Regions from separate parts of the Kitasatospora sp. NPDC096140 genome, predicted to be linked through region 2. Evidence: riboswitches for the same ligand, from Rfam matches in the RefSeq annotation. Region 2 holds a riboswitch; each other region holds the start of a gene.
The links. A riboswitch is a leader RNA that binds a small molecule or an ion and turns the genes downstream of it on or off. The one in region 2 is predicted to bind cobalamin.

Region 1 (7,050 bases), on a different contig from region 2:
CTACGTGCGCGGCGTCGCCAAGGCCGTCGCCAAGCTCAACCTGCCGATCGCCGTCAGCATCGCCCACGAGATGAACGGCGACTGGTACCCGTGGGGCCGCCAGGCCTCCAGCCCGGCGGACTTCGTCGGCGCCTGGCGCCACGTCCACGACATCTTCGACCAGGCCGGCGCGACCAACGTGATCTGGGTGTGGAGCCCCAACATCACCGACCCCGCGCCCAACACCCGCCTGGCGCCGTACTACCCCGGCGACACCTACGTCGACTGGGCCGGCATGACCGGCTACTTCACCAAGAGCGGGCCGAAGACCTTCGAGACCCTGTACGGGCCGACCATGGCCGAGATCCGCACCTTCTCCAAGAAGCCCTTCTTCATCAGCGAGACCGCCTCCGAGCAGGGCAAGCGCCAACGCGCCGACATCGACCAGCTGTTCTCCGGGCTGGAAGCGCACGACGACATCGTCGGCTTCGTCTGGTTCAACATCGTCAAGCGGGCGGACTGGCGGGTCGAGGCGGTCCCGGACACCCTCGCCGCCTTCAAGCAGCGCGTGTCCGACCCCCGCTACGGCTTCGACATCCGGAACCCCCGATGAGCACTGACTCCGACTTCAACCCGTTCGCCCCCATCCCGCGCCGCCGCGCGCCGAAGGGCGACGCACCGCCCGGCGGCGCCGTGCCCGACGGGCCCGCGCCCGACGGCAGCGCGCCCGACGGCAGCCGGCAGAGCGGCACCGCGCCCGAGCGCACCGTGCCCGCCGGCTCCGCGACCGGCCGCGCCGCCCGTCGCCGGGCCGCGGGGTCGGAGCCGACCGTCCCCGGGCCCCGCACGGACACCGCCACGCCGACCGCAGCACCGGCCAGGGCGGCCACGGCCACGGCGACCGCGACCGCGACCGCGACCGCCGAGGCCAACCCCGACGGCATCGAGCTGGCCCCGTACACCATCCCGCAGGTCCCCACGATCGGCTGGGACCCGGGCACCAGCCCGCGCCGCCGCTGGATCGCCCGCGGCCTGCTCGGCGCCGTCCTGGCCGTCCAGGCCGCGCTCTCGCTGCGCCTGCTCGCCGCCGCGCACCCCGACGAGGCCGCCGCGATGGTCGCCGGCCGCCAGCAGCTCGCCCATCTGATGCACGGCACCCCGGTCACCACCGACCTGGTCGACCGGATCAACGGCTCGCCCTGGCTCTACCCGCCGCTGGCGGGCGCGGCCGCCGACGCCAACGGCATCTGGGGCACCCGGCTGCTCAGCCTCGGCTTCGCGCTGGCCACCACCGTGCTGCTGTACTCGCTGACCCGGCGGCTGTTCAACGAGCGGGTCGCGATCTGCGCGATAGCCGTCTACGCCGTCCTGCAGTCCACCGTCGTGGTCGGCTTCTACGCCGCCCCCGAGTCCCTCGCCGTGCTGCTGGTCGCCCTCGCGGCCTGGGCCACGGTGTTCACCTCACGGCGACATCCGGCGCTGGTCCTGACCGCCGCCCCGGCCGCCGCGCTCGCCTGCGCCGTCGCGTACTCCGCGGCCTTCGCCGTGCCCGCCCTGGTCGGCCTCGCGCTGGCCACCGCCCGTCCGCACCGCCGCCTCGGCCCGGCCGCCCTGCGCGCCCTGCTGCTGGCCGCCGGCACCGTCGTCCTGCTGCTGCCGTACGGCACGCTGGGCGAGCTCGCCGGGTGGTCGCCCTCGCACGGCAACGCCCCCGGCTCGGCCCGCGCCGTCCTGCTCTCCACCGTCCAGTGGAGCGGCCTGTTCACCGTCCTCGCGGTGGCCGGCACGATCGCGTACGCGCGCCGCGAGCAGATGAACGAGCACGACGCGCCCGAGAAGGAGGCCGTTCCCACCTCGCGCGGCCACCGCGCCCTGCTCGGCACCGTGCTGACCGCCACCGCCCTGCTCGTCCCGGCCGCGCACGTGTGGACCGGCACCTCCGGGGCACTGTTCCGCCACCTCGCCTACGGCATGCTGCTGGCCGCCCCGCTCGCCGGGGTCGGCCTGACCCGGCTGGTGGGCGCCCACTTCCGCCACCCCCAGCTCGGCATCCTGGTCTGGGTCGCGCTGCTCGCCCTCGGCCTGGAGCAGTCCGCCCTGCGGTACCAGAACGGACCCGACTCCGGCCGCCTGCTGGCCGTCCTGCGGTCCCACGCGGTGCCCCAGGGGCGCTACCTCACCGAGGTCGACGGACTCGCCGAGTACTACCTCGGCGCGGTCAGCAAGCCCGAGCAGTGGGTCTCCGCGCGCACCGGCACGGAGTACCGCGACGCGGCCGGCGTGCAGCACCACGGGGACGACGGGAGCGTCGCCGCGATCCGCGACGGCTGGTTCACGATGGTCGTCCTCGACAGCACCGCGCCGCGCGCCACCGACCGCGCCCTGAGCGCCGCGCTGGCGGCCGGCGGGCAGTACCGACTGGTGGCGCAATTCACTTCGCCGACCGGCGATTCGAGCACGTACAAGGTCTATCTCAAGCACTGACCGGCCGACGGGCCCGCCCACGCGGGCGACACGACAGGCACAACATATGGTGCCGCCGCAGAGCAGCGGCACTACATGTATGCTCGCTTCTGCTGTCGATGCAGGGGAACCCGGTGCGAATCCGGGACTGCCCCGCAGCGGTGTGCGGGCGGCTGGAGCAGCTGTCCCCGCGAGTCCGAGTACCTGCCGGCGGCGTGCGCCACGGCCCTCCCGCAGAGGCCGCGCCAGCACCAAGCACCACCCCTCCGGGCCTCGCGGGCGGGCCGGGGAGACACCGTCGCGCGACGCCGTTTGCGTTCGTGCCGTGCTCCCCTGCCCCGACCGGCCCGAGGCTCCGATCACCGCCGCCGATCGCCGCCAGGAGAGAGCGCCTTGACCACCGCTGCCTCAGCCACCCTGCCCGCCCAGGGCTCCGGTACCGCCTTCATCGACCCGAAGGTCTCCGACCCCGGCGGCGCCCTGCTGCGGCTGCTCACCGACCGCAGTGTCGACCTCCCCGAGGTCGACCCCGGCCATGTCGCCGCCGCTGCGCTGCGCGGCCGCCACGCCGGCTCGGACTTCGCCGAGCTGCGCGGGCTGGCCGTGGACGCCGCCGCGTCGATGATCGCCGAGGACCCGCAGTACTCGAAGCTCGCCGCCCGCCTGCTCGCGCTGGAGATCGTCGACGAGGCGAACAGCCAGGGCTCCACGTCCTTCTCCGCCTCGATCGCCGTCGGCCACGCCGAGGGCCTGATCGGCGACACCACCGCGGACTTCGTCGCCAAGCACGCCGCCGCGCTGAACGCCCTGATCGACGCCGCGGGCGACGACCGCTTCGAGTACTTCGGCCTGCGCACCGTGCAGTCCCGTTACCTGCTGCGCCACCCGATCACCCGCAAGGTGGTCGAGACCCCGCAGCACTTCCTGCTCCGCGTCGCCTGTGGCCTGGCGGTCGGCGACAACGAGCAGTCGGTGCGCGAGGTGGCCGAGCTGTACGGCCTGATGAGCCGCCTGGAGTACCTCACCTCCTCGCCGACGCTCTTCAACTCCGGCACCCGCCACCCGCAGATGTCGAGCTGCTACCTGCTCGACTCCCCGCTGGACAACCTGGACTCGATCTACAACCGCTACGCGCAGATCGCCCGCCTGTCCAAGCACGCCGGCGGCATCGGCCTGTCCTACTCGCGCATCCGCTCGCGCGGCAGCCTGATCCGCGGCACCAACGGCAAGTCCAACGGCATCGTGCCGTTCCTGCGCACCCTCGACTCCTCGGTCGCCGCCGTCAACCAGGGCGGCCGCCGCAAGGGCGCCGCGTGCGTCTACCTGGAGACCTGGCACGCCGACATCGAGGAGTTCCTGGAGCTCCGCGACAACACCGGCGAGGAAGCCCGCCGCACCCACAACCTCAACCTGGCGCACTGGATCCCGGACGAGTTCATGCGCCGGGTCAACGCCAACGCGGACTGGTCGCTGTTCTCCCCGGCCGACGTTCCCGAGCTGGTCGACCTGTGGGGCGAGGAGTTCGACGAGGCCTACCGCAAGGCCGAGCAGGCCGGCAAGGCCGTCCGCACCATCCCGGCGCAGACCCTCTACGCCCGCATGATGCGCACCCTGGCGCAGACCGGCAACGGCTGGATGACCTTCAAGGACGCCTCCAACCGCGCCGCCAACCAGACCGCGCTGCCGGGCCGCACGGTGCACTCCTCCAACCTGTGCACCGAGATCCTGGAGGTCACGGACGACTCCGAGACCGCCGTCTGCAACCTGGGTTCGGTCAACCTCGGTGCGCACGTGGCCGTCGGCGCCTCCGCGGACGACCTGCTCGGCGCGATGGACTGGGAGCGCCTCGACGCCACCGTCCGCACCGCCGTCACCTTCCTCGACCGCGTGGTGGACATCAACTTCTACCCGACCACCGAGGCCGGGACGTCCAACTCCCGCTGGCGCCCGGTCGGCCTCGGCGTGATGGGCCTCCAGGACGTCTTCTTCAAGCTGCGGATCGACTTCGACTCCGCGCAGGCCGCGCGGCTGTCCACGCTCATCGCCGAGCGCATCATGCTCACCGCGTACGAGCGCTCCGCCGACCTGGCCGAGCAGCTGGGCCGCCACGAGGCGTACGGCGAGACCCGCGCCGCCCGCGGCGAGCTGCACATCGACCACTTCCCGACGGCCGCCCCGCAGTGGGCCGACCGCTGGACCGCGCTGCGCGCCCGGATCGCCGAGACCGGCCTGCGCAACTCGCTGCTGCTGGCCATCGCGCCGACCGCGACCATCGCGTCCATCGCCGGCGTGTACGAGTGCATCGAGCCGCAGGTGTCCAACCTGTTCAAGCGCGAGACGCTCAGCGGCGAGTTCCTCCAGGTCAACCCGTACCTGGTGCGCGAGCTCAAGGAGCTCGGCGTCTGGGACCAGCAGACCCGCGACTCGCTGCGCGACGCCAACGGCTCCGTCCAGGAGCTGAACTGGCTGCCGGCCGAGGTCCGTTCGCTCTACCGGACGGCCTGGGAGCTGCCGCAGCGCGCGCTGATCGACCTGGCCGCGGCCCGCATGCCGTACCTGGACCAGAGCCAGTCGCTGAACCTGTTCATGGCGGCGCCGACCATCGGCAAGCTCAGCTCGATGTACGCCTACGCGTGGAAGGTCGGTCTGAAGACCACCTACTACCTGCGCTCGCGCCCCGCGACCCGCATCGCCCAGGCCGCCTCCGGTGCCGCCCGCAGCGCCGTGCCGGTCCCCGCCCCCACCATGACCCAGGCCGAGCAGGACGCCATCGCCTGCTCCCTGGAGAACCCCGAGTCCTGCGAGGCCTGCCAGTGAGCACCCCCGACGACCGCAAGATGCTGCTCGACCCCGGCTTCGAGCTGACCCTGCGCCCGATGCGCTACCCGTCGTTCTACGACCGGTACCGGGACGCGATCAAGAACACCTGGACCGTGGAGGAGGTGGACCTGCACTCCGACGTCGCCGACCTCGCCAAGCTGAGCGACGGCGAGCGGCACATGATCGGCCGGCTGGTCGCCTTCTTCGCGACCGGTGACTCGATCGTCGCGAACAACGTGGTGCTGAGCCTCTACAAGCACATCAACTCCCCGGAGGCGCGCCTGTACCTGTCGCGCCAGCTGTTCGAGGAGGCCGTGCACGTCCAGTTCTACCTGACGCTGCTGGACACCTACCTTCCGGACCCGGAGGACCGCAACGCGGCCTTCGCCGCGGTGGAGAACATCCCCTCCATCCACCAGAAGGCGCAGTTCTGCTTCAAGTACATGAACGCGGTCGACCACATCGACTCGCTGCAGACGAAGGAGGACAGGCGGGCGTTCCTGCTCAACCTGATCTGCTTCGCGGCGTGCGTCGAGGGCCTGTTCTTCTACGGCGCGTTCGCGTACGTGTACTGGTTCCGGTCGCGCGGCCTGCTGCACGGCCTGGCGACGGGTACCAACTGGGTGTTCCGCGACGAGTCCATGCACATGGACTTCGCGTTCTCGGTGGTGGACACCGTCCGCGAGGAGGAGCCCGACCTCTTCGACGACGAGATGGCCAAGCAGGTCACGGAGATGCTGGAGGAGGCCGTCGAGGCCGAGCTCCAGTTCGCCCAGGACCTGTGCGGTGAGGGCCTGCCGGGCATGAACACCGCCTCGATGCGGGAGTACCTGCAGGCGGTGGCCGACCAGCGCCTGGCGCGTCTGGGTCTGCCGATCCGGTACGGGTCGACCAACCCGTTCGGCTTCATGGAGCTGCAGAACGTCCAGGAGCTGACCAACTTCTTCGAGCGGCGCGTGTCGGCGTACCAGGTCGCGGTCGAGGGTTCGGTCTCCTTCGACGACGACTTCTAAGTCGACAACAACGTTCAGCGAACAGCGGAGCTGCCGTCACGGCAGCTCCGCTGTCGGTTCTCGGTGTTCGGGGGATAGCCAGGAATGTCCAAGCTCCAACAGCGTGTGATCAACGGCCCGTTCGAGCCGATCCAGGTCAGTCATGACCGCTGGCCGTCCGTCGTGGCCCGGGTGCAGGGGGTGGGGATGCCCACCGTCACGGTGGTGCCCGACCGCGAGCACGGCGCCATGAACGTCAACGGCCAGAACGTGCCGATCAGGCGGAAGTCGCGCACCCGCACGGCCGTGGTGGGCGACCGCACCTACGAGCTGCGGGCCACCAGCCTCCGCCGGGCGGAGCTGCGCCGCAACGGGGTGCGCATAGCGGATGCCCGCGGCTCGTACCGGGCGTATGCGCCAGGAAGCACGATTCCCGGCCTGAGCGCCCGGATCACCTGGTCCCAGGGCATCGACCCCACGGATGTGGCGGTCGCCCAGTCCATGGTCCTCGCCTTCGGTGCAGGTGCTCCGGGAGCGGTCCTGAGGACCGTGTTCTTCTGGGTCGACAATTTCAGCTGAGAGCAGGATGCTGCCCCGCACGGCCACAGCCGTGCGGGGCAGCACTGTTGGATTAGTTGGTCGGAAACTCGCCGGACTTGACCCCGGCGAGGAAGGAAGACCAGGCATCCGCCGGGAAGAGCAGAGCCGGCCCGCCAGGATCCTTGGAGTCCCGGACAGCCATTGTCGCCAGCCTGACCTGCGTCTCAACGCAGTTCCCGCCTTGCCCGCTGTACGT
Region 2 (7,050 bases):
TCAAGGTCGGCCGCTCGGACGACCCGGCGGCGGACTTCGGCCCGCTGGTGGGCCGCGACGCCCTGGAGCGGGTCCGCGGCTACCTGGACCTCGGGGTCGAGGAGGGCGCCGAACTCGTCGTCGACGGACGGGACTTCCGCCTGGAGGGGCACGAGGACGGCTACTTCCTCGGCGCCTCGCTGTTCGACCGGGTCACCCCGGAGATGCGGATCCACCGCGAGGAGATCTTCGGCCCGGTGCTCACCGTCGTCCGCGCCGCCGACTACGAGGAGGCGCTGCGGCTGCCCAGCGAGCACGAGTTCGGCAACGGCGTGGCCATCTACACCCGGGACGGCGACACGGCGCGGGACTTCGCCCGCCGGGTGAACACCGGCATGGTCGGCGTCAACGTGCCCATCCCGGTGCCGATCGCCTACCACACCTTCGGCGGCTGGAAGCGCTCCGGCTTCGGCGACCTCAACCAGCACGGCCCGGACTCGATCCGCTTCTACACCCGCACCCGCACCGTCACCTCGCGCTGGCCCTCCGGGGTCAAGGAGGGCGCGAGCTTCACCATGCCGACGATGGGATGAGCGCCGTGCACGATCTCACCGAGGACCAGCGCGCCATCGCGGAGACGACCCGGGCCTTCGCCGACGAGTACCTGGCACCGAACGCCGTCGAGTGGGACCAGGCCAAGCACTTCCCCGTGGACGTGCTGCGCAAGGCGGCGGACGTCGGTCTGGCCGGCGTCTACGTGCGCGAGGACGCCGGCGGTTCCGAACTCTCCCGCCTGGAGGGGGTGGTGGCCTTCGAGGCGCTGGCGACCGGCTGCCCGTCGATCGCCGGCTACCTGTCCATCCACAACATGGTCGGCTGGATGATCGACCGCTACGGCAGCACCGCGCAGCGCTCCCGCTGGCTGCCCGGCCTCTGCACGGCCGAGCACCTGGGCAGCTACTGCCTGACCGAGCCCGGCGCCGGCTCCGACGCGGCGGCGATCGCCACCCGGGCCGTCCGGGACTGCGACCACTGGGTGCTGGACGGCGTCAAGCAGTTCATCTCCGGGGCGGGCGACTCCCGGATCTACGTGGTGATGGCCCGCACCGGTGGACCGGGAGCCGACGGGGTCTCCGCGTTCGTCGTCGAGCGGGACGACCCCGGCGTCTCGTTCGGGCCGAACGAGCGGAAGATGGGCTGGAACGCCCAGCCCACCCGGCAGGTCGTGCTGGACGGTGTCCGGCTGCCCGCCGACCGTCTGCTCGGCGCCGAGGGCGAGGGCTTCCGGATCGCCATGAGCGGGCTGAACGGCGGCCGGCTCGGCATCGCGGCCTGCTCGCTCGGCGGCGCGCAGGAGGCGCTGGAGCGCGCCACCCGCTACCTGGCGGACCGTGCGGCGTTCGGCGCCCGGCTGCTGCACGCCCAGGCCCTGCAGTTCCGACTGGCCGACATGGCAACGGAGTTGGAGGCGGCCCGGGCACTGGTGTGGCGGGCGGCCGGCGCGCTGGACCGGGGCGATCCCCGGGCGCCGCAGCTGTGCGCGATGGCCAAGCGCTACGCCACCGACACCGGCTTCGACGTCGCCAACCAGGCCCTCCAGCTGCACGGCGGCTACGGCTACCTGGCCGAGTACGGCATCGAGAAGATCGTCCGCGACCTGCGGGTGCACCAGATCCTGGAAGGAACCAACGAGATCATGCGCGTCATCGTCGCCCGCGGCCTGACCGGAGCCGCGTGATGGCCGGTCACGACCTCGACGAGGTCGTCCTCCAGCGCGAGGGCCGGACCGGACTCATCGTCCTCAACCGGCCGGCGGCCCTGAACGCCCTCACCCACACCATGGTGCTGCGCATCGCGGAGGCCCTGGACACCTGGGAGCAGGACGACCGGGTCGAGTCCGTCGTCATCACGGGGGCCGGGGACCGCGCGTTCTGCGCCGGCGGCGACATCGTCGCCATCCACCGCGCCGCCACCGGCGGGGACCCGGGCGCGGTCGAGGAGTTCTGGCGCGACGAGTACCGCCTCAACGCCCGGATCGCCCGCTACTCCAAGCCCTACGTGGCCGTGATGGACGGCATCGTCATGGGTGGCGGCGTCGGCGTCTCCGCCCACGGCAGCGTGCGGATCGTCACGGAGACCACCCGCATCGCCATGCCCGAGGCCGGCATCGGCTTCGTCCCTGACGTGGGCGGCACCTACCTGCTCGCCCTGGCGCCCGGCGAGCTGGGCACCCACCTCGCCCTCACCGCCGGATCGGTGGGAGCGGCGGACGCGCTGCTCTGCGGGCTCGCCGACCACTTCCTGCCCTCCGAGCGGGTGCCGGCGCTGCTCGACGACCTTGCCGGGCTGCCCGTGCACGACGCCCTGGAGCGGCACGTCGAACCCGCGCCGACCGGTGCGCTGGAGGGGCAGCGCGCCTGGATCGACGCCTGCTACGCGGCCGGTACCGTCGAGGAGATCCTCGACCGGCTGCGGGACAGCGGTGAACCCGAGGCGAAGAAGGCCGTCGACCGGATCACCGCCAACTCCCCGACCGCGGTGAAGGCGACGCTGGCGGCCCTGCGCCGGGCCCGGGCCCTCGGCCCGCTGGAGGCGGTGCTCGACCAGGAGTACCGCACCTCGTGTGCGGCGCTCGCCACGCCGGACCTCGCCGAGGGGATCCGGGCGCAGGTGATCGACAAGGACCGCTCGCCGCGGTGGAGCCCGGCCACCCTGGGCGCCGTCGAACCCGCTGCCGTGGCCCGCTACTTCGCCCCGCGCGGCGATGGCGAACTCGGCCTCGCCGCCACCACCACATCCCTGGAGCGCTGGTGACCCACAGCATCGGATTCATCGGACTGGGCAACATGGGCGGCCCGATGGCCGCCAACCTCGTCAAGGCCGGGCACCGGGTGATCGGCTATGACCTCTCGGCCGAGGCCCGGGACCTGGCCGCGGCGCAGGGAGTGATGATCGCGGTCTCCGCCGCCGAGGCGGTCGGCGAGGCCGACGTGGTGCTGACCATGCTGCCGACCGGACGCCATGTCCTCGACTCCTACGGCGAGTTGACCGAGGCGGCCTCGGGTGCGCTGTTCATCGACTGCTCCACCATCGCCGTCGGGGACGCCCGGGTCGCCGCCGACCTTGCCCGCACGGCCGGCCACCGGGCCGTCGACGCGCCCGTGTCCGGCGGTGTGCCCGGTGCCGAGGCCGCGAGCCTCACCTTCATGGTCGGCGCGGAGGACGTCGACTTCGCCGAGGCGGAGCCGCTGCTGGCCGCGATGGGCCGCAGGGTCGTGCACTGCGGCCCCTCCGGTGCCGGGCAGGCCGCGAAGATCTGCAACAACATGATCCTCGGCGTCTCGATGATCGCGGTCAGCGAGGCCTTCGTACTCGGGGAGAGCCTCGGGCTCAGCCATCAGGCCCTGTTCGAGGTGGCCTCCACCGCCTCTGGGCAGTGCTGGGCGCTCACCTCCAACTGTCCCGTCCCCGGCCCGGTCCCGGGCAGCCCCGCCAACCGCGACTACGCCGGCGGATTCGCCGCCGCCCTGATGGCCAAGGACCTCGGACTCGCGGCCGCCGCGGCCGCCGCCTGCGACGTACCGGCCGAACTGGGCGGCAGGGCATCGGAGGTGTACGCCGCGTTCGCCGAAGGGGCGGGCGCCGGGCTGGACTTCTCCGCCATCATCACCACCCTCCGGAAGGACACCGCATGACGTTCGAGACGATCCTGGTCGAGCGCAAGGGCCGGGTGGGGCTGATCACGCTCGACCGCCCGAAGGCGCTCAACGCGCTCAACACCCAGCTGATGACCGAAGTCGTCGCCGCGGCCACGGAGTTCGACCGGGACAGGGAGATCGGCTGTCTGGTGGTCACCGGCTCGGAGAAGGCCTTCGCGGCCGGCGCCGACATCAAGGAGATGCAGTCCCTGGAGTTCGTCGACGCCTACCTCGGCGACTGGTTCGCCGCCTGGGACCGCTTCGCCGCGCTGCGCAAGCCGGTCGTCGCGGCGGTGGCCGGGTACGCGCTGGGCGGCGGCTGCGAGCTGGCGATGATGTGCGACGTCCTGCTGGCCGCGGACACCGCCAAGTTCGGGCAGCCGGAGATCAAGCTCGGTGTGATCCCCGGCATCGGCGGCTCGCAGCGGCTCACCCGGGCGGTCGGCAAGGCCAAGGCGATGGAGCTGTGCCTGACCGGCCGGATGATGGGCGCCGAGGAGGCCGAACGGGCCGGCCTGGTCTCCCGGATCGTCCCCGCCGACCAGCTGCAGACGGAGGCCCTGGCCACCGCCGAGACCATCGCGGCGATGTCCGCTCCGGCGGCGGTCATGCTCAAGGAGAGCGTCAACCGCTCGTACGAGACCACCCTCGCCGAGGGCGTCCGCTTCGAGCGCCGGCTCTTCCACGCCACCTTCGCCACGGCGGACCAGAAGGAGGGCATGGCAGCCTTCGCCGAGAAGCGCCCGCCGACGTTCGGCAACCGCTGACGTTCGGCAACCGCTGACGTTCGGCAACCGCTGACGGGCCGGCCCGGTGCGCCGCCCCCTCCACGGGGCGGCGCACCGCCGGTCAGCTCCCGGCCCGCCGGAGCAGGTAGGTGTCCATGATCCAGCCCTTGCGCTCGCGGGCCTGCTCGCGCAGCTCGCGGATCCTCGGGGCGGCCTCGGCGAGCGGGCCGGCGACGAGGATCTCGTCGGGGGTGCCGAGGTAGGCGCCGTACCGGATCTCCAACCCCTCGGGGTCGATCCCGGCGAAGGCGGCCCGGCCGTCGAGCATCACCACCACGTCGTCCACGCCCTCGGGGAAACCCTCGGCCAGACGGCGGCCGGTGGTGATCTGCACCGGGCGGCCGACCCGGGTCAGTGTGGTGCGGTGGCGGGCGGCGAGCGCCGAGACGCTGCTGATGCCCGGGACCACCTCGAAGTCGAACCCGACGGTGCCGCGGGCCAGGACGTCGTCCACGACGGCGATGACGCTGTCGTACAGGCTCGGGTCGCCCCAGACCAGGAAGGCGCCGGTCTCGTCCTCGCCGAGGTGCTCGGCGAGGAGCCGTTCGACCAGGTCGGCGCGGCGGACGCGCCAGTCGTCGACGGCGGCCGCGTACGCGGGGGTGCCGCGGTCCCGTTCCGCGTCCGGCGCCTCGACCACGCGGTGCCCGGCGCGGCCGTGCTCGGCGAGGATCCGGCGACGCAGCCGGATCAGGTCCTGCCGTTCCTCGCTCTTGTCGAGGATGAAGAAGACGTCCGTGCGGGCCAGCGCCCTGACCGCCTGCAGGGTGAGGTGGTCGGGGTCGCCCGCGCCGATACCGATGACGAAGATGTGCCGCATGGGAGGCATTCTGCCGTCCGAACCGCTGCGATCTCGTCCGGCCGGCGGGGGCGAGTCGGCGAACTACGCCGTGGTCACCGTGATGTGACGCACGATCCCTTGACCCGATCTTTTCCGTTTCGCCATGATGAGCCGTCACGTAGTGACTCCGCCCACGGGGGAAGTCCGGTTCGAATCCGGCGCTGGCCCGCAACGGTAGGCCGCCGACGCCACGTCGGCGGCGAGCCCGAGTACCCGTCGGCGGAGGTGTGTCGTCCCCTCCTCCCGTCGTGGTCTGCGGGCCGGAGCTCCGAGGGTTGCTCCGGCACGGCGCCGACGCCCTCCGGGCCCCTGCGTCCAGGCCCGGAAAGGCACCCATGCCCACGCTCCGCCGTACCCTCGGTCTGCTCGCGATACCCGCCCTGGCCCTCGCCACCGCGCTCCCCGCCGCCACCGCCGCCCACGCCGACACGACCTCGTCTTCGTCCAGGACCGTCCGTCCCGACGCCGCCGCGGCCGGCTGGCTGGCCCGCCAGCTCGTCGGCGGTGACCACTTCGAGTCCGTCTTCAACGGCACCGCCTACCCCGACCAGGGGCTGACCATCGACGCCGTGCTGGCCTTCGCCGCCTCGCACAGCTCCGACGAGGCCGCCGCCAACGCCACCGTCTGGCTGGCGAAGCCCGAGATCATCTCCGGCTACCTCGGTGACGGCACCACCGAGGCGTACGCGGGCGCGACCGCCAAGCTGCTGCTCGCCGCCGAGGTCCGCGACGCGAACCCGGCGAACTTCGGCGGCGTCGACCTGCCGGCCCGGCTGCGCTCCCTCCAGACCGCCGAGGGACGCTTCTCCGACCGCTCCCAGTGGGGCGACTACAGCAACGCCTTCGGCCAGTCACTGGCCCTGATCGCCCTGCACCGCACCCCCGGCGGCGCCCCGGCGGCAGCCGTGGACTACCTCGCGAACAGCCAGTGCGCGGACGGCGGCTTCCCCGTCGCCTTCGGCCAGGCCACCTGCGCCGGCGACCCGGACGCCACCGCCCTCGCCGCCCAGGCCCTCGCCGCCACCGGCCGCACCGCCAAGGCCAACGCGGGCCTCACCTGGCTCACCACCCACCAGAACGCCGATGGCGGCTTCGCGGCCGCCGGGGCGACCGCCTCCAACGCCAACACCACCGGCCTGGCCACCCAGGCCCTGCTCTCGGGCGGGCGCTTCGGTGCCGGCCTCAAGGGCTGGAGCCGGCTGGTCAAGCTCCAGCAGGGCTGCGCCGCCGACCCGGCGGTCCGCGGCGCGGTCGCCTACGACGCGACCGGCTTCAACGCGGGCAACGGCGCCCGGGCGACCGCGCAGGCCGTCCTCGGCCTGGGCGGTGCGCCGCTGGCCACCCTGTCCGCCGCCGGCGCGCGCCCCGACGCCCCCACCCTGGCCTGCCCGGCCCCGGCCACCCGCTGAACAGGCCCGAAACCGCGAGGAGTTCACCGATGACCGACACCCTCACCCCGGCCCGCCCGGCCCGCCCGGCCCGCCGTACGCTCGGGTCGATCGCGGCCGCGGCGGCCCTCACCGCCGGCCTGCTCGGCGCCTCCGCCGCCCAGGCCCCGCAGGCCCACGCGGCGGCATGCGACGGCACCACCGGCGTCACCGTCGTGGTCGACTTCACCGCCGTCGGCGGCGGCATCGAGACCGGCTGCGCCCCCGGGGACCCGGCCAGCGGCCTGGCCGCGCTGACCGGCGCCGGGTTCTCGTACGCCTTCCACCCGCGCTTCCCCGGCTTCGTCTGCAAGATC
Region 3 (7,050 bases), on a different contig from region 2:
CCCGGTGCGGCCCCGCGCGGCGAGGACACCGAGTTCGGCGGCGGCGCCGCGGAAGCCGAGCCGTTCGGCGTCGCGGCGGGCGGAGCCCGGCAGGTCGAGGACCGGCGAGTCGAGGATCAGACCGCTGATGGCGTGGGCCCAGGTCGAGCGGGCCGCGGTCTGCAGGACCACCGTGGCGCCGACCGACCAGCCGTAGAGGATCACCCGGCTCGCGCCGTTGTCGAGCGCCAGCCGTACCGCCGCCTCGACGTCCCGCCACTCGGTCTCGCCGAAGTGGCTGTACCCGTCCGGGGAGGCCGGGGCTCCCTCGTCGCCGCGGTACGTGACGGCGAGGACGGGCAGGCCGAAGCGGTCGAGGACGGGCAGCACCGGGAGGGTCTGCTGGCGGTCGGCCTCCGGGCCGTGGACGAGGATCACCCAGGTGCCGCGCTTGCCGTCGAGGTGCCAGGCGGGGAGCGCGCCGAGTTCCCCGTCGGCGGAGGTGTCGGTGTAGGCGAGGCCGAGTGCCCGGGTGGGGTCGCCGAGGTGGACGCGGGGGGTGAAGCGGACCTCGGTGCCGGGGGTGAGCGTGCCCTGGTCGGCGCGGACCAGCCGACGGGTGACGCCCTGCTCGTCGCTGTGCAGGACGTCCTCGACGACGGCGTGGCCGTTGTCGCCCCACTCGACCGCCCAGCGGCCGGGGTGCAGGCTCTCCGGACTGCGGGTGAAGGTGACCCGCCCGGCGCCGACGCTCCGGACCACGACCGGCCCGGACTCCCGCCCGGACTCCCGCCCGGCGGTCACCGGACGGACCATCCGCTCGGAAGCCCGACGGCCGATCACCAGGACGACGGCCCCGGTTCCGACGGCGGCGGCCGCCACGACGGCAGCGGTTCCCCAGCGCATATCGTTCCCCGCTCTGTTGGTCTCGGACCGGACGGTGTTCGTGCACCAGTCCACCGGCGCCCCGCCCGCGCGGCCACCGGGCTGACCCGTCCGGGGCACGGCCTCCGGATCCGCACCCGCCGTCGGAGGGCCGGCCGCCTCCCCTTGTTACGCGGTCGGCCCGGTGGTGCCCGTTGTCACGCGGTCGGCCCGGTGGTGCCCGCGGTGTCGAGGAGGTGCCAGAAGCGGGGGGTGAGGGATCCGGCGGCCGGGGGCGGTGCGGTGCGGGCGGTGGCGCCCCAGTGGGTAGGGACGTGGTGCTCCTGGTGGAGGGCGGCGAGGGCGTCGGCGAGGGCGTCGGCGGGGGCGGGGACGATGCGGGCGAGGGCGCGGAGGTGGGGCTGCCAGCGGCCGGTGACGCACTGGCGGAGGAGGTGGTCGAGCGCCTCCCCGCGGCCGGTGGCCTCGACGAGTTCGGGCAGGCCGAGGCCGAGGACGTCGGCGAGGGCGCGGGTCTGTTCCTCGTCGCCCTCCCAGCGGTCGGTCAGTTCGGCCTGCCGGTAGGAGCCGAGGGTGGTGCCGGTGCGCTCGGCGACGGCCGCCTGGCCGAGCTCACGGGCGACGCGGTGGTCGCGCAACCGGACCGGACGGGTGTCCATCAGCTGGGCGGCGGGGCACCAGAGGGCGCGGGCGAGGGCGATGAACTCCGCTTCGCCGGGGCGCAGCTCGCCGCTCTCCCAGGCGAGGACGTGGGCGGGCAGCAGCCGTACGCCGTGCGCGGCCAGGCCCTCGGCGACCTGTTCGGGGGTGAGGCCGAGGGCGGCCCGGTGGGCGCGGGCGGCTGCGGGCGAGAACGGCACCGGGGGCGGGGCGGCGGGGGGCTTTCTGCGACGCATGCCACCGAACGCTAGGCGCGGACCACGGCGCGACCCCAGCGACCGAACCCACGAAGCGGCCGGCCCGGGGGCGGTGCCGCGCTGGGCGATCCCACAGCTCATCGGCCGCCGTCCCGTGTGACCAACCCCTCCGTGACCTCGGTTGACTCCCGGTTCGGCCGCGTGATGGGATCCTGGGGCCAATCGGAGGCATGGAGAGGAAGCCGGTGCGAGTCCGGCGCGGTCCCGCCACTGTCACCGGGGAGCACGCTCGGAAATCTCGCCACGGCGGGCCGTCAGAAGCCGCTGGAAGGCACCGGGGGTGCGTCCGACCCGGAAGCCAGGAGACTCTCGCCCCCGCTACGTCGATCCAGGGCGCGGACCCTGAGTGAGGACACGCACGCGATGCAGGCTGCCCCGCCCGGCCGGACTCCGAACTGCCTTCCGCCGAGCCGTCTCCCGATGAGCCGCCTCTCGATGAGTCGCCTTCCGCTGGGCTCCCTCTCGTTGAGCTGTCCCTCCATGAGCCGCCTTCCGGCGTGCGGCCGGTGACCGTCCGTCCTGCGGCCGGCCGCCGCTGGGGCCGCGCCGCCGCGTTCGCGGTGGGCGCCGTCGTGGGCTACGCCGCCGACGCCCGCTTCGCCGACCCGCGCCGGGGCCACCCGGTGGCCGTCTTCGGCAGCGCCGCCACCCGCCTGGAGCGGCGGCTGTGGCGCGACGACCGGGCGGCCGGGGCCGGGTACACGGCGCTGTGCGTGGGTACGGTCGCGGCGGGCGCCCTCGCCCTGGACCGTACCGTCGGCCGGCGACCGCTGGGCCGGGCCGCACTGGCGGCGGCCGCGACCTGGACCGTGCTCGGCGGCACCTCGCTGACCCGGGAGGCCCGCGCCATCGGCCGCTCCCTGCAGCAGGGCGACCTGCGGGCCGCGCGGGAGCGGCTGCCGCACCTGTGCGGGCGGGACCCGAGCGCGCTGGACGAGCAGCAGATCGCGCGCGCGGTGGTCGAGTCGGTGGCCGAGAACACCGCCGACGCCGTGGTGAACGCCCTGGCCTGGGGCGCCCTGGCCGGCACGCCCGGGCTGCTGGCCTTCCGCGCGGTGAACACCCTGGACGCCATGGTGGGCCACCGCTCGCCGCGCCACGCCCGGTTCGGCTGGGCCTCGGCCCGGCTGGACGACGTGGCGGGCTGGCCCGGCGCCCGGCTGACGGCCCTGCTGACGGTGGCCGCCGCCCCGCAGCCGCGGACGGCCTGGCGGGTCTGGCGGCGCGACGGCTCCTCGCACCCGAGCCCGAACGCCGGTCAGGCGGAGTCGGCGTTCGCCGGCGCGGTGGGCGTGCGGCTGGGCGGGACGCTGCAGTACGGCGAGCGCGTCGAGCACCGGCCGGTGCTCGGCGGGGAGCTGCGGCCGGTCACGGTCGACGACATCGAACGGGCCTGCACGCTCTCCCGGCGGGTGGGCGCGCTGGCGCTGGGTACGACGGTCGCGGGGCACGTCCTGCTGCGCGCGCTCCGTGGGAAGAGGGGAAGGGCATGACGAACGCGCTGCTGGTCGCCGGGACGACCTCGGACGCGGGCAAGAGCGTGGTCACCGCCGGCATCTGCCGCTGGCTGGCCCGCCAGGGCGTGCGGGTCGCGCCGTTCAAGGCACAGAACATGTCGTTGAACTCCTTCGTCACCGCCGACGGCGCCGAGATCGGACGCGCCCAGGCGATGCAGGCGCAGGCCGCCCGGGTGGAGCCGGAGGCGGCGATGAACCCGGTGCTGCTGAAGCCCGGCGCGGACGGCCGCAGCCAGGTGGTGCTGCTGGGCAGGCCGGTCGCCGAGGTGGGCGCGCTGGACTACCGCGAGCGCAAGCCCGTCCTGCTGGAACGCGCCCTGGAGTGCCTGGCCGATCTGCGCAGCCGCTACGAGGTGGTCGTCTGCGAGGGCGCCGGATCGCCCGCCGAGATCAACCTGCGCGACCGCGACATCGCCAACATGGGCCTGGCCACGGCCGCCGGGCTGCCCGTGGTGGTGGTCGGGGACATCGACCGGGGCGGTGTGTTCGCGGCGATGTACGGCACGCTGGCGCTGCTGTCCGCGGAGGACCAGCGGCACGTGGCGGGCTGGTTCGTCAACAAGTTCCGCGGCGACGCGCGGCTGCTCGCGCCCGGCCTGGAGATGCTGCACGGGCTGACCGGCCGTCCGGTGCTGGGCACCCTGCCGATGCTGCCCGGGCTGTGGCTGGACGCCGAGGACTCGCTGGACCTGTCGACCGTGGTGGACCGGGTCGACGGGCGCGGCCCGGTCGGGGCGGACGTGCTGCGGGTGGCCGTGGTGCGCTTCCCCCGGCTGTCCAACTTCACCGACGTGGACGCGCTGGCGCAGGAGCCCGGCGTCCTGGTGCGCTGGGCCACCAGGCCGGAGGAGCTGGCCGACGCCGACCTGGTGGTGCTGCCCGGCACCCGGGCCACCGTGGCGGACCTCGCCTGGCTGCGCGAGCGCGGCCTGGAACCGGCGCTGAAGGCGCGCGCGGCGGCCGGGCTGCCGATCCTCGGGGTCTGCGGCGGCTACCAGATGCTGGCGCGCGGGATCGTCGACGAGGTGGAGTCCAAGGCGGGCGCCGTCGACGGGCTCGGCCTGCTGCCGACGCAGGTGCGGTTCGGCGTCGAGAAGGTGCTGGCGCGGCCGGTCGGCGAGGCGTACGGCCGGCGGGTCGTGGGCTACGAGATCCACCACGGGGTGGTGACCGTGGAGGGCGGCGACAGGTTCATCTCCGATGACCGGGGGCAGAGCCTGGACGGCTGCCGGGCGGGCTCGGTCTGGGGCACGACCTGGCACGGCGTGCTGGAGAACGACGGCTTCCGCCGCGAACTCCTGCGCGAGGTCGCCGACCTGGCCGGGCGGGCGTTCGTGCCGGCCCCGGACACCTCGTTCGCCGAGGCGCGCGAGGCCCGGCTGGACCGGCTGGGCGACCTGATCGAGGAACACGCGGACACCGACGCGCTGTGGAAGCTGATCGAGGGCGGGGTGCCGGCGGCCGGATCGCTGCCGTTCCTGGCGCCCGGGGCACCTGGGAGTGACGCATGACTGACGTCCGCTATCCGTTCACCGCGATCGTCGGCATGGCCGACCTGCGGCTCGGGCTGCTGCTGAACGCGGTCTCCCCCGCTGTGGGCGGCGTGCTGGTGCGCGGCGAGAAGGGCACCGCGAAGTCGACCATGGTGCGCGCGCTGGCCGGCCTGCTGCCGTCCATCGCCACCGTTGAGGGCTGCCGCTTCGCCTGCGACCCGGCCGCGCCCGACCCGCAGTGCCCGGACGGGCCGCACTCCGCCGCCGTGAGCCACGAACGGCCGTCCCAGCTGGTCGAGTTGCCCGTCGGCGTGGCCGAGGACCGGATCGTCGGCTCGCTGGACCTGGAGCGCGCACTGGCCGAGGGCGTCAAGGCGTACGAGCCCGGACTGCTCGCCCGGGCGCACCGCGGCGTGCTGTACATCGACGAGGTGAACCTGCTCCAGGACCACGTGGTGGACCTGCTGTTGGACGCCGCCGCGATGGGCCGCTCGTACGTCGAGCGCGAGGGCGTGTCGGTGCGGCACGCGGCCCGCTTCCTGCTGGTCGGCACGATGAACCCGGAGGAGGGCGAGCTGCGGCCGCAGCTGCTCGACCGGTTCGGCCTGACCGTCGAGATCGCCGCCACCCGGGACCCGGCCGAGCGCGCCGAGGTGGTCCGGCGCCGGCTCGCGTACGACGCGGACCCGGCCGGCTTCGCCGCGCGGTTCGCCGAGGAGGAGCGGGCGCTCGCCGAACGCATCACCGCAGCCCGGGAGTTGCTCCCCAAGGTCGAGCTGACCGATGTGGCGCTGCGTCAGATCACCGCGGTGTGCGCCGCGTTCGAGGTGGACGGCCTGCGCGCCGACATCGTGATGGCCCGCACGGCCGTCGCGCTCGCCGCCTGGGACGGTCGCACCGAGGTGCTGGAGGAGGACGTCCGCCAGGCCGCCCGGCTGGCGCTGCCGCACCGGCGGCGCCGCAACCCCTTCGACGCTCCGGGGCTGGACGAGGAGCAGCTGGAGCGGACGCTGGAGGAGCACTCCCAGGGCGACGACGATCCGGAGCCCGAGGGCGACGGCCCGGGCCCGGAGGGCGGCCCCGAGGGCGGCCCCGACGGCGGCGGCCCGGACGGCGGCGGGGCGCCCGAGCCGTCCGCCGACGGCGCACCGGAGGCGCCCGCGGCGGACGGACCGGACGGACCGGACGACGCGGAGCAGCAGCCGCAGCAGCCCGTCCCGACCCAGCACCCCTCCCCCGCACGGGAGTCGGCGCCGGTCGCGGCCGGGGACCCGTACCGGACCAAGCTGTTCACCGTCCGCGGCACCGGCCACGGCGCCCAGGGCCGCCGCTCCCCCGCCGAGACCAACGGCGGCCACACCATCCGCGCCCGCCGCCCGCAGGGCGCGCTCGGCCGGCTCCACCTGACCGCGACCCTGCAGGCCGCCGCGCCGCACCAGGTGGCGCGCGGGCGCAGCGGCCGGGCGCTGGTGCTGCAGAAGGACGACTTCCGCGAACAGGTGCGCCAGGGGCGGGAGTCCAACCTGGTGCTGTTCGTGGTCGACGCCTCCGGATCGATGGCCGCCCGGCAGCGGATGACCGCCGTCAAGGGCGCTGTACTGTCCCTGCTGATGGACGCCTACCAGCGGCGCGACAAGATCGGCATGATCACCTTCCGCGGCACCGGCGCCGAGCTGGCGCTGCCGCCCACCTCCTCCGTGGAGGTCGGCGCGGCCCGGCTGGAGTCGCTGCCCACCGGCGGGCGGACCCCGCTGGCCGAGGGGCTGCTGCGGGCCCACGAGGTGCTGCGGGTCGAGCGGCTGCGCGACCCGAGCCGCCGCCCGCTGCTGGTCGTGGTGACCGACGGCCGGGCCACCGGCGGGCGCGACGCGCTCGCCCGCTCCCACCGCGCGGCCGCGCTGTTCGCGGCGCAGGGCACGGCGAGCGTGGTGCTGGACTGCGAGTCCGGCCCGGTCCGACTGGGCCTGGCCCGCACCCTGGCCGGGCAACTCGGCGGCACCGCCGTCAGCCTGGACGAGCTGCGCGCCGAGGGCGTGGCCTCGCTCGTCCGCGAGAACCGTCCCACGACCGTCCGCGACAACCGCGCGACCACCCTGCGAAAGGCGGCCTGACCCATGCCCAAGGGCGTCCCCGAGAGCGTCCCCGACGACGGCCTGACGACCCGTCAGCGCCGCACGCTGCCGATCACCGCCGTGCACACCGGCCCCGGCAAGGGCAAGTCCACGGCCGCGTTCGGCATGGCGCTGCGGGCCTGGAACC
Region 4 (7,050 bases), on a different contig from region 2:
CAGCCCGCAGGGCCGGTTCGCCGACGAGGCCAAGGTGATCGACGGGCAGCTGCTCACCGGGGCCGAGGCCACCGGCAAGCACCTCTTCCTCGGCTTCGAGGAGGGCGGTTGGGTGCACATCCACCTCGGGCTCTACGGCGGTTTCACCTTCGGCACCGGCCCGGCGCCCGAGCCGGTCGGCCTGGTCCGGCTGCGGCTGGAGGGCGAGGACGGCTACGCGGACCTGCGCGGTCCCAACACCTGCGCGCTCGTCACCGACGACCGGAAGGCCGCCGTCGTGGCCCGCCTCGGGCCCGACCCGCTGCGGGCCGACGCCGATCCGGAGGCGGCCTGGCGCCGGATAGCGGGCAGCCGGACGACGGTCGCCGCGCTGCTGATGGACCAGAAGGTGCTGGCCGGGGTGGGCAACGTCTACCGGGCCGAGGTGCTGTTCCGGCACGGCATCGACCCGTACCGGGCCGGGCGCGACCTCACCCGGAAGGAGTGGGACGCGATCTGGGCCGACCTGGTCGCCCTGATGCACGAGGGCGTCGCGGCCGGCCGGATCGACACCGTCCGCCCCGAGCACACCCCCGAGGCGATGGGCCGCCCGCCCCGCGTGGACGACCACGGTGGCGAGGTGTACGTCTACCGGCGGGCGGCGATGCCCTGCCTGGTCTGCGGCACGGACGTCCGCACGGAGGAGCACGCCGCGCGGAACCTCTTCTGGTGCCCGACCTGCCAGGCGGCCTGAGGAGCCGATCCGCCCTCCGGCGCGGCTCCCGGACCGTAGGCTGGGGCCGACCGGCCGGAGGGAGCAGGCAGATGGAGCAACGCCGGGTGGCCAACACCGTGTCAGGGACGGTGGGCGGCCACGTGGTGCAGGCCGACACCATCGGATCGGTGCACCTCCACCAGGTGGAGCCGCCGCCGAGACCTCGTCAGGTCCGGCTGCCGCACGGCCCCTTCGTCAACCGGGAGCCGGAACTCGCCGCGCTGACCGCGGCGTTGGGCCGGGTCGAGGGGGGCGGGCTGGGGATCGTGGTGTTCACCGGGCTCGGCGGGGTCGGGAAGACCGAGCTGATCGCCAAGTTCGCCGAGGAGCACCGGGACCGCTTCCCGGGCGGGGACCTCTACGCGGACCTCCTGGCCTACCGGCACCGGGGCGGGGTGGACCTCCCGTCGCTGCTGGCCGGCTTCCTGCGCGCCCTCGGGTCGGAGCCCCCGGCGGTGGAGGCGGAGCGCTTCACGATGTTCCGCACCGTCACCGCCGAGCGGCGGTGCCTGTTCTTCCTGGACAACGTCGAGCACGCCGCCGAGGTGCGCGCCCTGCTCCCGTCGAGCGGGCTGGTGGTGGTCGCGAGCCGGCGGCGGCTGCCCGCGCTGCGGACGGACGGCGCCGAGGTGCGGCAGCTCGGGCCGCTCGGTACGAGCGCCGGCACCGACCTGGTGCGGGCCTGGCTGGGCGCAGGGCGGGGCACGGACGGGGAGTTGGCGGCGCTGGTCGAGCTGTGCGGCGGGCTGCCGCTGGCGCTGAACGCGGTCGGCAGCCAGCTGCTGGACCGGGACAACCTGCCGGTCGGCCGGGTGGTGGCCGAACTGCACGACCGGGAAGGCGGATCGGCCTTGCTGGACGACGAGGAGAACGCCCTCGGCCCGACGTACGACCTGGTCCACGAGCGGCTGTCGCCGAAGGGCCGGGCGCTCTACCGCCTGATCGGCGTGCACCCGGGCCCCTTCGTGTCGGCCGAGTCGGCGTGCGCCGCGGGTGTCGAGCAGGCCGGCGCGGCGCTGGACGAGCTGCGCGCCGTCCACCTGGTCGACGAGGTGGTCGACGACGGCCCCGGGATCCGCTACCGCGCCCACGACGTGGTGCGGCTGCACGCCTACCGCCGCGCCCGCGACCTGCCCGGCCGGCTGGAACTCCTCGCCCGGGTGGTGGCCTACTACCGGGGCCGGGCCGCGCTGGCCGACCGGGCGATGGGGGAGCGGCTGCGGCTGCAGGAGGCCGGCGGCGAGGAGCTGCCCGGTTTCGCCTCCGGCGCCGACGCCCTGGAGTGGCTGCACGCCGAGCGGGCCAACCTGCGTGCGGTGGTGGAGGAGGCGGCCGAGCAGCAGTGGCACGGCGAGGTGTGGCGGCTCTGCGAGTCGCTCTGGCCGCTGTACCACGGCCGCAAGCTGTACGAGGACTGGATCGCGACCCACCGGCTCGGCGTCGAGTCGGCCCAGTGGGACAACCAGCCGGCCGCCGTCGTCCGGATGCGCAACCAGCTCGCCCGCGCCCACTTCGAGCGCAAGGAGTACCCGCTCGCGGCCGAGCAGTTGGCGCTCGCCGCGGAGCAGCTGCCGCTGGTGGCGGACCGCCGCGTGGTGGGGGTGCTGCACGAGACGGACGGCCTGCTCTGCCTGGCCGACGGCCGGCCCGGCGACGCGGTGGAGCGGTTCACGCTGGCCCTGGCGGAGAACCGGGGCGACGACCACGGTGAGATCGTCCAGAGCTACAACCTGGCGCAGGCGCTGATCGCCGACGGCCGGGCGGAGGAGGCGCTGACCGTGCTGGACGGTGCCGTCGCACGGGCCGCGGACACCGACGACCGCGACATGCTGATGAAGCTGCCGCTGGTCCGGGCCCGGGCCCACCGCGCGCTCGGGCAGCTGCGTCTCGCCGCCGTCCACGCCGGTGACTGCGCCCGACAGGCCGAGCAGCGCAAGCAGTACGCCAAGGAGGCGCAGGCGCACACCCTGCTCGTCGGCCTCGCGGCGGAGCTGGGCGACGAGGAGCTGGCGGAGCGCAGCCGTGAGCGGCTGCGGGAGCTGCGGGCACGGGACGGCCGGGAGGGCTAGGGCAGGGGCGGTCGGGACTCGGTGCCCGTGGCCGGAGCGGTCGGGGCGGCTAGGACGGGGAGGGGCGGGGCGGCTCGGTGGTGAACCAGACCCGGGTGCGGTGTTCGCCGGTGCGGACGGTGAGCCCGTGCTCGGGGAGGCCGGCCGGGTCGCCGCCGTCGGCGAGCCAGCAGGCCACGGCGGAGCCGAGCAGCAGCGGGTCGAGGCGGGGCTCGGGGCTGCCCCAGTCCGGTTCGGCGCGGGCTTCGAGGAGCAGCCCGGTGCGCAGCCGGAGCAGGTGGCGGGCCGGTCCGAGGGCGGCCACCGCGACGGCGAGGCCGGGGAGTTCGGCGACGGTGTCGGCGAGCCAGCGGGTGGCGGGGCGCTCGGCGCGGACCTCGGTGCGGGCCAGCACCTCGGCGGTGTAGCGCAGGGCGTCGCCGGGGTGCTCGTCGGTGAGAGCGTGGAAGCCGCGTGGGGTGTGGTCGGCCGGGTCGAAGGGGTAGCGCCGCAGTCCGACCTCGGTGCCCTCGCTCTCGCCCTCGACGTCGTACGCGGTGGGCGCGTCGGTGGTGCCGGGGCGCGGGACGGGCCCGGGGTAGGGCGGCAGGAGCGGTTCGTCCCCCGGTTCGTCCAGCTGTTCCAGGAAGGAGTAGAGCAGCGGGCGCAGCACCTCGGCGGAGCGGCCGCGGCGGCTCAGCGAGCGGTCGGTGAGCGGGCGCAGGGCGGCCGGGTCCCGCTTGGCCAGGGCCAGTTCGAGCTGGGCGGCGAGGTCGCCGTCGGGGTCGAGCAGGGGCGCGGCCTGCCCGAAGGCGTAGCCGGGGGAGCGCGGGTCGAGTTCGGCGGCGCCGGTGGCGACCAGCACGGTGGGCCGCTCCAGGGCGGCGCCGTAGACGGAGACCGAGCCGTGGTCGCCGATCAGGCAGTCGGCGGCGACCAGGGCGGCCTGCCAGCCCTGGTGCGGCGGGATCAGGCGCAGGCCCATCCGGCGGGCGGCGTCGAGCAGGGCCTCGGGGTCGTGGCGGCTCCAGATGTTGGGGTGCAGGACGACGGCGACGGCGTACTCGTCGGCGGGCAGCCGGCGGACCAGGCGTTGAGGCAGGTCGGGGCGGCGGCCGAATAACGAGTGCTCGCTCCACGTGGAGTTGACGACGACGAGCCGCCGGCCGTCGACGGCGCCGAGCGCGGCGCGGTAGGCGTCGCGGGAGCGCAGGCTGCGCAGCATCCGGTCGAAGCACGGGTCGCCGACCACCCGGGCGACGTCCAGTGCCTCGGGGCAGGAGACCCGCAGGCGGTCCAGCTGCTCCGGGTGGGAGAGGCCGAGGACGTCCACGAACACCCGCCCGCGGTGGGTGAGTTCCTTGCGGGAGAGGCCGGCGGCGCTGACCGTGTCGCCGGTGGACTCGGTGACCAGGCGGTTGTAGCCGGCGCCGTGCGGGAGCACGACGAGCCGGGCGTCCAGGCGGTGCATGGAGGAGTGCACGGCGCAGGAGACGGCCAGGTCGAAGCGGTGCCGGACGGCGTCCTCCCAGTCCAGCAGGGTGAAGCCGGGCAGGCCGTGCAGGTACTCGTCCAGGGCGCGATCGGCGAAGGCGGAGCCGGGGTTGACGGTGAAGTACCGCTCGACGCCGTCCGGGTGCAGCAGGGTGAGGACGTCCAGGACCCGGGTGGCGGAGGTGAGGGTGCGGGCGACCGCCAGCACGCGGGCCTTGACCGGTCGGGTGTTCCAGCGGTCGGCGGGCCAGGCGTGGGGGTGGGACGGCACACCATGATCGTACTCATCCGGGGTGCCGGTGCGGCCGCGTTTCCCGAGTGTCGGTCAGCCGGCCGCGGCGGTGGGCTCGTGGTGCTCGGCGGCGACGCACTCGTCGAGGAGGGGGCGCATGTCCTGGTCGACGAGCCGGTAGCGCACGACTCGTCCGTCCTTGTCGCCGGTGACCACGCCGGCCGTGCGGAGCAGCCGCAGGGCCTGGGAGACGGCGGGGTCGCGCATGCCGGTGGCGACCGCGAGGTCGGTGACGGCGAGCGGGCCCGCCCGGTGGAGGGCGAGCAGCAGGGCGAGCCGTCCGGGGTCGGCGAGCAGCGAGAACCGCTCGGCCCAGGACCGGACGTGCGCGGCGTCACCGATCGCGGCGATGGCCTCGCAGACCCGGTGTCCGTCGATGGTGCGGTGGCCCGCGCGGTCGGCCGGTACGAGATGCATGCGGACATTCTTGCAGGCGGGCGGCTGTGATCCTGGACACCTGCGCAGGTGCGCAGCCTTGCATGGGTCGGGGCCGGGCCCCTACCGTGTAGCCCGCCGTGGTGCTCGGGAAGACCGGTGACGGACCCTCAGGGGTCCGGAGTCCGGAGCGGCCCTCGCCACTGTGATCGGGCCGATCCCCCGTCCGCGGGGGAGCGCCGTCCGTACCCACGACGTCACTGGGCGCCTCGCGCACCCGGGAAGGCGGGTACGGGCGTGTCCCGTAAGCCAGGAGACCGGCCGCGGCATCTCACGAAGTGATTCCACGAGGTGCTGGAGCGTGATCCGCAGATGACCCTGCCCGAAACCGCCGCCGCGGAGGCCGCAGCGGCTCCCTCCGTGCTGCCCACCTTCCGGTGGCGGCGCGAGGACACCGTCCGCACGGCCGGGCTGATGGGCGTGATCCTGGCCATGCACGTGGTGGCCTTCGGGACGCTCATCTTTCTGGTGGCACCCGAGCGGTACGCGGTCGGTACCCAGGTCTTCGGGGTGGGCCTGGGTATCACCGCGTACACCCTCGGGATGCGGCACGCCTTCGACGCCGACCACATCGCGGTGATCGACAACACCACCCGCAAGCTGATGGCGGACGGCAAGCGGCCGGTTTCGGTGGGCTTCTGGTTCGCCCTCGGGCACTCCTCGATGGTGGTCATCATGGCCGCCCTGGTGGCGGGCGGCGCGCAGCTGGCGAACACGCTGATGGACGACGAGTCGACCACCCACAAGTGGCTCGGGGTGGTCGGGACGACGGCCTCCGGCGCGTTCCTGTACCTGATCGGGGCGCTCAACCTGGCGGCGCTGCTCGGGATCCTCAAGGTGTTCCGGGCGATGCGCGCCGGGCAGTACGACGAGGCGGAGCTGGAGGCGCACCTCGACTCGCGCGGCTTCATGGCCCGGGTGCTGAACCGGGCCACCCGGTCGATCACCCGGCCGGGGCAGATGTTCCCGGTCGGCATGGTGCTGGGCCTGGGCTTCGACACCGCGACCGAGGTCACCCTGATGGTGATGGCCGGCTCGGGTGCGGCCGCCGGACTGCCCTGGTACGCGATCGTCTGCCTGCCGCTGCTGTTCGCGGCCGGGATGAGCCTGTTCGACACCCTGGACGGGACGTTCATGAACTTCGCGTACCAGTGGGCCTTCGCCAACCCGGTGCGCAAGGTGTACTACAACCTGACCATCACCGGGCTGTCGATCGCGGTGGCCTTCATCATCGGCACCATCGAGCTGGTCGGGGTGCTGCACGAGAAGTTCGACCTCACCGACCCGGTGAGCGGCTGGATCGCGGACATCTCGCTGGACAACGTCGGCTACGCGATCGCCGGGCTGTTCGTGGTGGTCTGGGCGCTGGCGATCGGGTACTGGAAGCTCGCCCGGGTGGAGAAGCGCTGGGCGCCCGAGGGCTCGTGACGGGCCTGAGCCCGGGGGCATGAGCGCGGCTCATGACGTCGGGCATGAGCGTGACTCATGGGGTCCCATGAGGTCGGCTCATGGCGTCGGGGCATGAGCCCGGCTCATCCCACTGCGCCCCATGAGCGCGGCTCATGGGGCAGCGTCATGAGCGCCTCTCATGCGGCCGCGAGCAGCAGCGTTCCCGCGACGGCGAGCCCGGCGCCGACCACCTGGACCGGGCGCAGCCGCTCCTTGAACACCCCGCGTGCCATCAGCGCGGTGACCACGGGGTAGAGCGAGGAGAGGACGGCGGCCACCGTGGCCGAGCCGCGGTGCGAGGCCATCGCGAAGACGGCGTTGGCGACGACGTCGGCGAGACCGACCGCGGTGAGCAGCGGCAGCCGGGCCCGCAGTCCCGGCAGCAGGCCGGCCGCAGCCCCGGAGCGGCGCAGGCCGGCCACCAGGACGGTGCCGCCGACGGCGACGTTGCACAGCCGCTGGACGCACAGCACCAGCAGCAGGCCGCCGCCGGCCGAGGCGTGCGCGATCAGGGCCATCACCGTGCCGAAGCCGAGGGCGGCGCCCAGGGTGAGCAGCAGGGTGCTGCGGGCGGCGGC

Region 1: another riboswitch for cobalamin. It lies ahead of ABT048_RS21280 (ribonucleoside-diphosphate reductase subunit alpha); the one in region 2 lies ahead of ABT048_RS19600 (peptidase).
Region 3: another riboswitch for cobalamin. It lies ahead of ABT048_RS12425 (cobalamin biosynthesis protein); the one in region 2 lies ahead of ABT048_RS19600 (peptidase).
Region 4: another riboswitch for cobalamin. It lies ahead of nicT (Nickel transporter NicT); the one in region 2 lies ahead of ABT048_RS19600 (peptidase).

What each region holds. Positions count from the first base shown of each region.
Region 1 covers NZ_JBEOUW010000019.1:129,910-136,959, forward strand. Annotated here, with positions in the region: gene ABT048_RS21270 (glycoside hydrolase family 26 protein) at 1-592, shown strand, start outside; gene ABT048_RS21275 (glycosyltransferase family 39 protein) at 589-2,463, shown strand; cobalamin riboswitch at 2,537-2,668, shown strand; gene ABT048_RS21280 (ribonucleoside-diphosphate reductase subunit alpha) at 2,860-5,259, shown strand; gene ABT048_RS21285 (ribonucleotide-diphosphate reductase subunit beta) at 5,280-6,275, shown strand; gene ABT048_RS21290 (hypothetical protein) at 6,360-6,833, shown strand; gene ABT048_RS21295 (DUF397 domain-containing protein) at 6,886-7,050, opposite strand, start outside.
Region 2 covers NZ_JBEOUW010000017.1:86,082-93,131, reverse strand. Annotated here, with positions in the region: gene ABT048_RS19630 (CoA-acylating methylmalonate-semialdehyde dehydrogenase) at 1-572, shown strand, start outside; gene ABT048_RS19625 (acyl-CoA dehydrogenase family protein) at 569-1,717, shown strand; gene ABT048_RS19620 (enoyl-CoA hydratase/isomerase family protein) at 1,717-2,793, shown strand; gene mmsB (3-hydroxyisobutyrate dehydrogenase) at 2,790-3,674, shown strand; gene ABT048_RS19610 (enoyl-CoA hydratase) at 3,671-4,444, shown strand; gene cobF (precorrin-6A synthase (deacetylating)) at 4,527-5,285, opposite strand; cobalamin riboswitch at 5,392-5,541, shown strand; gene ABT048_RS19600 (peptidase) at 5,642-6,715, shown strand; gene ABT048_RS19595 (SCO2322-related protein) at 6,745-7,050, shown strand, end outside.
Region 3 covers NZ_JBEOUW010000010.1:347-7,396, forward strand. Annotated here, with positions in the region: gene ABT048_RS12415 (alpha/beta hydrolase family protein) at 1-885, opposite strand, end outside; gene ABT048_RS12420 (helix-turn-helix domain-containing protein) at 1,062-1,760, opposite strand; cobalamin riboswitch at 1,958-2,089, shown strand; gene ABT048_RS12425 (cobalamin biosynthesis protein) at 2,288-3,274, shown strand; gene ABT048_RS12430 (cobyric acid synthase) at 3,271-4,809, shown strand; gene ABT048_RS12435 (putative cobaltochelatase) at 4,806-6,902, shown strand; gene cobO (cob(I)yrinic acid a,c-diamide adenosyltransferase) at 6,906-7,050, shown strand, end outside.
Region 4 covers NZ_JBEOUW010000009.1:181,553-188,602, reverse strand. Annotated here, with positions in the region: gene ABT048_RS12020 (Fpg/Nei family DNA glycosylase) at 1-733, shown strand, start outside; gene ABT048_RS12015 (AAA family ATPase) at 805-2,823, shown strand; gene ABT048_RS12010 (hypothetical protein) at 2,873-4,567, opposite strand; gene ABT048_RS12005 (ArsR/SmtB family transcription factor) at 4,622-5,005, opposite strand; cobalamin riboswitch at 5,088-5,303, shown strand; gene nicT (Nickel transporter NicT) at 5,336-6,451, shown strand; gene ABT048_RS11995 (EamA family transporter) at 6,610-7,050, opposite strand, start outside.